Linked DNA regions of Occallatibacter riparius. The protein of the gene in region 1 interacts with the protein of each later gene in a pairwise test. Links are inferred from orthologs where the notes say so. Each region holds a gene or a part of one and is shown in the gene's direction. Other genes may lie near its edges.

Region 1 (3,569 bases):
CTTCTTGGCTGCTTTCTTCACCGCCTTTTTGGCTGCTGCCTTCTTTACGGCGGTCACGGAGGACTTCCTCATCACCACTTTGACTTTGGAAACGGAACGGTAGTTGGGACCGTGAGTTCCGCAGTAATTGCTGCCCTCTAATGCGTTCCAAGGGCACCGCTTCCCGGAGAGTGTCTTCGCAATGCAAATCTTAACCACTGCCAACCCTCGCGCAACCTGTAGATGATTTGATGACCGCATTTTTGCACGATTTCTGAAGATCGTAAACATCTTAAGTCCTATAGAGTGGTTCTGTGATCATCAACATTGCACGGCGGGCGCATGACCACAATTGGGAGCTGGACCCGATTGTGCGGTCGCTGCTGGATACCGACTTCTACAAGCTGCTGATGCTGCAGTTCATCTGGAAACACTTTCCGCGGACGCGCGCGACATTCGCGGTGCAGAACCGCAGCGTGCAGGTGCGACTGGCCGACATCATCGATCTGCATGGGCTGTGCGATCAGCTTGAGCATGCGCGTCAGCTGCGGTTCCACAAGTCAGAGATGATCTGGCTGGCGGGCAATACATTCTTCGGCAAACGGGGTATGTTCGAGCCGGCGTTTCTGGAGTGGCTGGAGAAGGATTTTCGGCTGTCGGACTATGAGGTTGCGGTTGAGAATGGGCAGGTCTCTTTGCGGTTCGAAGGGCTGTGGACCGAGACGACGATGTGGGAGATCTATGCGCTGGCGATCATCGATGAATTGAAGACGCGCGCTGCGCTGAAGCCACTTAGCGAGTTCGAACTGGATGTGCTGTACGCGCGGGCGAAGACGCGGCTGTGGGAGAAGATGGTGCGGCTGCGCGGCGTTCCGGGGTTGAGCCTGAGCGACTTTGGAACGCGGCGGCGGCACAGCTTCTTGTGGCAGGAGTACGTGGTGCTGGCGATGCGCGACGTGCTGGGGGAAAGCTTCACGGGCAGCTCGAATACGTATCTGGCCTACAAGCATGACCTCGAAGCGATGGGAACAAACGCGCACGAGTTGCCGATGGCCGTGGCAGCGCTGGCGAATACAGATGAGGAGCTGAAACGCGCCCAGTATCGGCTGCTGGAGTTGTGGCAGCAGACGTATGCGGGCGAGTTGCTGATTCTGCTGCCGGACACGTTCGGCACGACCCAGTTTTTGCGCAACGCTCCGGAGTGGGTGGCGGACTGGACGGGGCAGAGGATCGACAGCAAAGATCCGTTTGTCGCCGGCGATGAGTATATTGCGTGGCTGGAGCAGAGAGGGCGCGATCCGCGGCGGAAGCGATTGATTGCCAGCGATGCGCTGGATGTGGACAAGATCCTGGCGCTGCATGCGCATTTCGCGGGCAGGATTCTGGACGGGACGGACCCGTGGGATTTCCGGACGGCGGCGGACTTCAAGGATGCGCAGAGGTGGACGCCGGAGCGGAGGATCCGGTTCAGCTCGGGGTGGGGGACGTTTCTGACGAACGACTTCAGGAACTGCAATCCGCATGGCGATAAGAGCTTCGATCCGATTAGCCTGGTGTGCAAGTTAGTGGAGGTGGATGGCAGACCGGCGGCCAAGCTCTCGGACAACTACGCCAAGTCGATGGGGCCGGCAGAAGAAGTGGAGCGCTACCGGCGGGTGTTCGGGACGGAAGGGCAGATCAATGTGCCGGTGGAGGCCTAGGACTTGGCGGTGCGCTGGAGAGTGACTTCGAGTACATCTGCGCCCGTTAAGCCGCGATCACGGAAGCGTCTGGTTCTGGCTGTGCTGAAGTGGGCCGGGATTGGCGTTGCTTCACTGTGGTTGCTGCTGGTGCTGATGCTGGTGGTTCTGCGGTGGATCGATCCGCCGACAACCGCGGTGCACATGCAGCGGCGGGTGCAGTCCTGGTTCAGCGACAAGCCGTATCGCGAGCGGTATGAGTTTGTCCCGCTGAAACAGATATCGCTGAATTTGCAGCATGCTGTGATTGCCGCGGAAGATGCGCGGTTCTACCAGCATCACGGGTTCGACTGGAATCAGATCGAGATTGCTACGGACGAGGCCATGGAGGGCGGCCGCAGGCGCGGTGCTTCGACTATTACGCAGCAGCTTGTGAAGAACCTCTTCTTCGGAACCGGGAGGTCGGTGCTTCGCAAGGGCGCGGAGTTCACGCTGGTTCCGGTGGCGGAACTGGTGTTGGGGAAGCAGCGCATTCTGGAGCTCTATCTCAACGTGGTGGAGTGGGGGCCGGGCGTTTACGGCGCGGACGCTGCGTGCCGCTCGTGGTATGGGACATGGGCGCGGAACATCGATGCGCAGAGGGCCGCGCGGCTGGCGGCCATTCTGCCGGCGCCGCTGAGGCGGCATCCCGAGCGTATGAATAACTACGCGGGGATCATTCTGGAGCGCGAGCGGCAGATGGGCTGGTGAGTGCTCGCTCAACTGAGGGCAAGGGAAGTGCTCTAAACTGAAGGTGTGGCTTCTCCTGCTCAGCGCCGCCTACGTATAGCTGCTATTCGCTTTCTCAATCCCGCCCCACTGATGTGGGACTTCGATCATGCGCCGCACGCTGAACGACTGGCTGAGCGCTACCAGATCGACTGGATGCTTCCTTCAGAGTGTGCTGACCGCCTGGCTACGGGGGCTGCCGACATTGGCCTTGTGCCGATTGCGGCACTGGCCGTTACGCCGGGGCTGCGGATTCTGCCGGGCTGCACAATTGCGTCGAAGGATCGCGTGCGGTCGCTGCTGCTGGTGCGGCGCACGCGGCAGCCGCTGAGCGCGATTCGCACTGTGGCTGCTGATACGGCGAGCCGTACGACGATTGCCTATTCGCGCATTCTTTTCCAGAAGTGGGGAAATGCGGGCGCGGAGTTTGTTCCCATGGCTGCGGATCTGGATGCCATGCTCGAGAAAGCCGACGCGGCGATTGTGATCGGCGATCCGGCGCTGCTGGCGCTTGAGGAAGAGGCCAATCAGCTTGAGCGGTCGGGTGAAGAGCTGGTGTATCACGATTTGGCGCATGAATGGCGAGCGCTGACGGGGCTGCCGTTCGTTTCCGCCGTGTGGTGTGCGGCGCCGGGAGTTCCGCTGGATGACCGCGTGGCGGAGGATTTCATTCGGTCACGGGATCATGGTCTCGCGAATATCGAAGCTCTGGCGGAGGAGTGGGCTGGGAAGCTGCCGCTGGATGAGAGCACGATCCGGCACTATCTGAGCGTGAATATTCACTACGTGCTGGATGAGGAGTGCGTGGCGGGGATGGAAGGGTTCTTTGAGGCTGCGGCGGAGGCGGGCGTGTTGCCGCGGTATGAGCTGGCGGGGATGGCTGGAGCACGCTAAGAAACCTGACGATCTCATGTCTGTGATATGCGATGATATATATCAGGAGACGAGGCCAATGGCAAGCCAGAAAACTTCGGTGTTCATGAATGGACGCAGCCAGGCGGTGCGAATTCCGGCGAATCTGCGTCTTCAAGGCAAGCAGGTATACATCCGGCGCGATCCGCATACCGGTGACATTGTTCTGACCGAGCCGAGCCGGAAGCGCAGCCTCAAGGATGTGCTCGATGCGATTGCTAGTGATCCCTT
Region 2 (2,962 bases), 1.1 Mb from region 1 along the record:
GTTTTCTCTGATCATGATCTACGGTCTGCAGCACTTCAGCGCCATCGAGCGCTCCTATCGCGTTGAGGCCGAGAAGCAGCAGATAGATCAATTACGGGAAGAGAATCGCCAGCTCAAACTGAGCGAGGCGCAGCTTACGCAGCCTTCGCGTATCGACACGAAAGCACGCGAGCTCGGGCTTGCGGCGCCGCAGCCTGGACAAGTGGTCCATCCCAGCGCTCGCGTCGACGCCTCGGCTCCGGCACTGGCCCAGATCAATGCCCCGGCTCCGCCGGTGCAATAAGCAAGGCGCATTCACAGTTCCCCGGAGCAACGCCCATGGAGGCCGCAACCCTTCGCAATCGTAACCGTAGTCGAACTACCATCGCGCGCGCTATCCCTCTCCGGGTAGCGCGCTTTTGGCTCATTTGCCTGTTCTTCTTCGTTTGGGCGGCTGCCATCTCCGGACGTCTCTTTTATCTCCAGATCCTGCGCCACCAGGAGTACATTGATCGCGCTCAGAAGCAGCAGCAGCGCACCTTTGAAGTAGCTCCGCGGCGCGGTGTGCTCTATGACCGCAATCTGCATGAACTTGCGATGACCGTGCAGGTCGACTCCTGGTATGCGGACCCCAGCGAGATTGACGACAAGGACGAAGCAGCGCGGCGGCTTGCCGCGATCGTGCACACTGACTCCGCAGACGGGCAAACTGCTGAAGACCAGATCCTCAATCGCCTGAATACGGGCGGGCGGTTTGCGTGGATTGCGCGGCGCGTTTCGAACGAGACCAGCGCGAAGGTGAAGGCGCTCAACCTGAAGGGGCTCTATACGCAGAAGGAGTTCGAGCGCTTCTATCCCGACAACGAGATTGCCGCGCAGGTGCTCGGTTATGTGGGTACCGATGATACGGGGCTCGGCGGGCTGGAGCAGAAGTTTGAAGGCCCGCTGCACGGCGTGCCGGGGCGCATGTTCACCGCCATGGACGCGCGACGCAAGGTGCTGGGTTCCACGGAAAAGGAGCCTGAGCCGGGGCAGAATCTCGTTCTCACCATTGACTCGAATATTCAGTTCCTGGCTGAGCGGGCTCTCGATCATGCGATGGAACGCGTGCACGCCGACAACGGAACGGTCGTGATTCAAGATGTGCACACGGGGCAGATTCTGGCGCTGGCAATCCGTCCCACCTTCAATCCGAACCAGTATCGGCACACGACGCCAGCTCTGTTGAAGAACCACGCGGTGAGCGATGTTTATGAACCGGGCTCGACGTTCAAGCTGGTGGCGTACTCGGCGGCGCTTGATGCAGGCGTAGCCAAGCCCGATGACATGGTGGACTGCCAGGGCGGATCGATCACCCTCGCAGGGCGCGTGATCCACGATAATCAGGGCGAGCACATGGGGCTGGTTACCGTGCAGAAGGCGCTTGAGGAATCGAGTGACGTGGGCGCGATCAAGATGGCGCTCAAAGTGGGCCAGGATCGCTACTACAACTACGTGCGCGCATTTGGATTCGGGCAGAAGCCAGGTGTCGAGCTACCCGGCGAGACACGCGGCTTGCTGCGCCCGGTCAACAAGTGGAGCGGGTCCTCGATCGGCTCTGTCGCCATGGGCCAGGAGATCGGCGTGACGCCGCTGCAACTGGTTTCGATGGTGTCGACCATCGCCAACGGCGGAACCTACCTGCCGCCGCATGTGCTCATGCCCGCCCAGATACAGACCGCGGCCGACAAGTCTGTGGCCCAACAGACGCCTCAGCCCATACGGCTCAATGAGGACCTGCCCAATCCCCTGCCCCAGGGCGCGCGCCGGGTGATCTCCGAGCTGGCCGCGGCGCAAATGCGCAAGATGATGGAAGGCGTGGTGCTGAACGGCACGGGCAAGAGCGCGCAGCTCAACGGCTACTCCTCCGGCGGCAAGACGGGCACCGCGCAGAAGGTCGATCCGGCCACGCACACGTATTCGAAGACGATGCACATCGCATCGTTTGCGGGAATTGCGCCGGTGAACAATCCGGTGATCGCGGTGGCCATCGTGATGGATAACCCCAAGGCCGGCTCTTATTACGGCGCGGCGGTTTCAGCGCCGGTGTTTCAAGAGGTCGCGCAGCAGGTGCTGGAGTACCTGGGCGTGCCGCACGATGAGCCGGTGCGCCCAGGCAAGCTTCCCAAGGAGACCCACCAACCGACCCGCGAGGACGATCACGACGAGACCGGCGAGGACATCAACGCGCTTTATGCAGCGGTGAACGATCTGCCCAATGACGACGCGCTGCGGAATCAGACTGCTCAGGCGGTTCAGCCGGCGGCTCAGACCGTTAGTGCCAAGCCAGCGGCTTCGACGGCTGCTCCGGTCGCCCAGTCGACGACAACTGCGGCGGTAGCGCCCGCCAGATCATCGTCCGCAGGCCAGCCTCGCACGATCACGGTGAGCGAGGTTGTGGTCAAGCAGACCAAGCAGGTGAAGGTGCCGTCGTTTGTGGGGATGTCGATGCGCCAGGTGATCGAAACCGCAGCCGGTGCAGGGCTCGAAGTTCAGCTAGCCGGTAGCGGCACGATCCGGGAACAAGCCCCTTCGCCGGGAGCTATGGTTTCACCAGGCACCAAAGTCGTCGTCCGCGGCTCGCACTGATCCGCTAATGCTTTCAATACGTGCACGGTGAATAGCTCTGTCACCGCGAACCTCCGCAAAAACACGGTTGCGCCCGCCCTCAGTGCGAAGAGCGCAACGATGAGTCTTGCCGAATTGTCAGGGGGCTTCAGAGGTGAAAGGCGTGTCGTACTCGTACCGGGTCTTCAGCTTGGGGCAGGCGACAAAGGTTTTCTCGTCGCCGCAATTCTCAGGCTTCGCGGCAGGCCGGGGAATAATCTCGATTTTATGGGCAATTGGCGCTACAGGCGTTTTCGGTGTCACCAATCCCCTTTCCATACCTGGAAGCCGAACCGAGGCCACGTTGGCCACTGAACCGGACTTGGCTCCCTTCGCA

What was found. Proteins that work in one complex are often made in the same cells at the same time.
Region 2: the proteins of mtgA (region 1) and MOP44_RS16165 interact in binary tests that used the Escherichia coli proteins (3 or more experiments, as listed by UniProt). The link is inferred for Occallatibacter riparius from one-to-one orthologs.

The regions. Positions count from the first base shown.
Region 1 is NZ_CP093313.1:5,083,258-5,086,826, forward strand. What follows is about bases 764-3,554. They hold mtgA (monofunctional biosynthetic peptidoglycan transglycosylase), read left to right. Parts: upstream 764-1,700; coding sequence 1,701-2,408; downstream 2,409-3,554. Other genes in these bases: MOP44_RS20695 (nicotinate phosphoribosyltransferase), read left to right, coding at 764-1,679; MOP44_RS20705 (menaquinone biosynthetic enzyme MqnA/MqnD family protein), read left to right, coding at 2,454-3,320; MOP44_RS20710 (antitoxin), read left to right, coding at 3,379-3,554. Outside these bases: MOP44_RS20690 (hypothetical protein), read right to left, coding at 1-151; more of MOP44_RS20695, read left to right, coding at 294-763; more of MOP44_RS20710, read left to right, coding at 3,555-3,569. UniProt on the Escherichia coli protein: Peptidoglycan polymerase that catalyzes glycan chain elongation from lipid-linked precursors. May play a role in peptidoglycan assembly during cell division in collaboration with other cell division proteins.
Region 2 is NZ_CP093313.1:3,981,257-3,984,218, reverse strand. It holds MOP44_RS16165 (penicillin-binding transpeptidase domain-containing protein), read left to right. Parts: upstream 1-318; coding sequence 319-2,607; downstream 2,608-2,962. Other genes in the region: MOP44_RS16170 (FtsB/FtsL family cell division protein), read left to right, coding at 1-283. UniProt on the Escherichia coli protein: Essential cell division protein that catalyzes cross-linking of the peptidoglycan cell wall at the division septum. Required for localization of FtsN.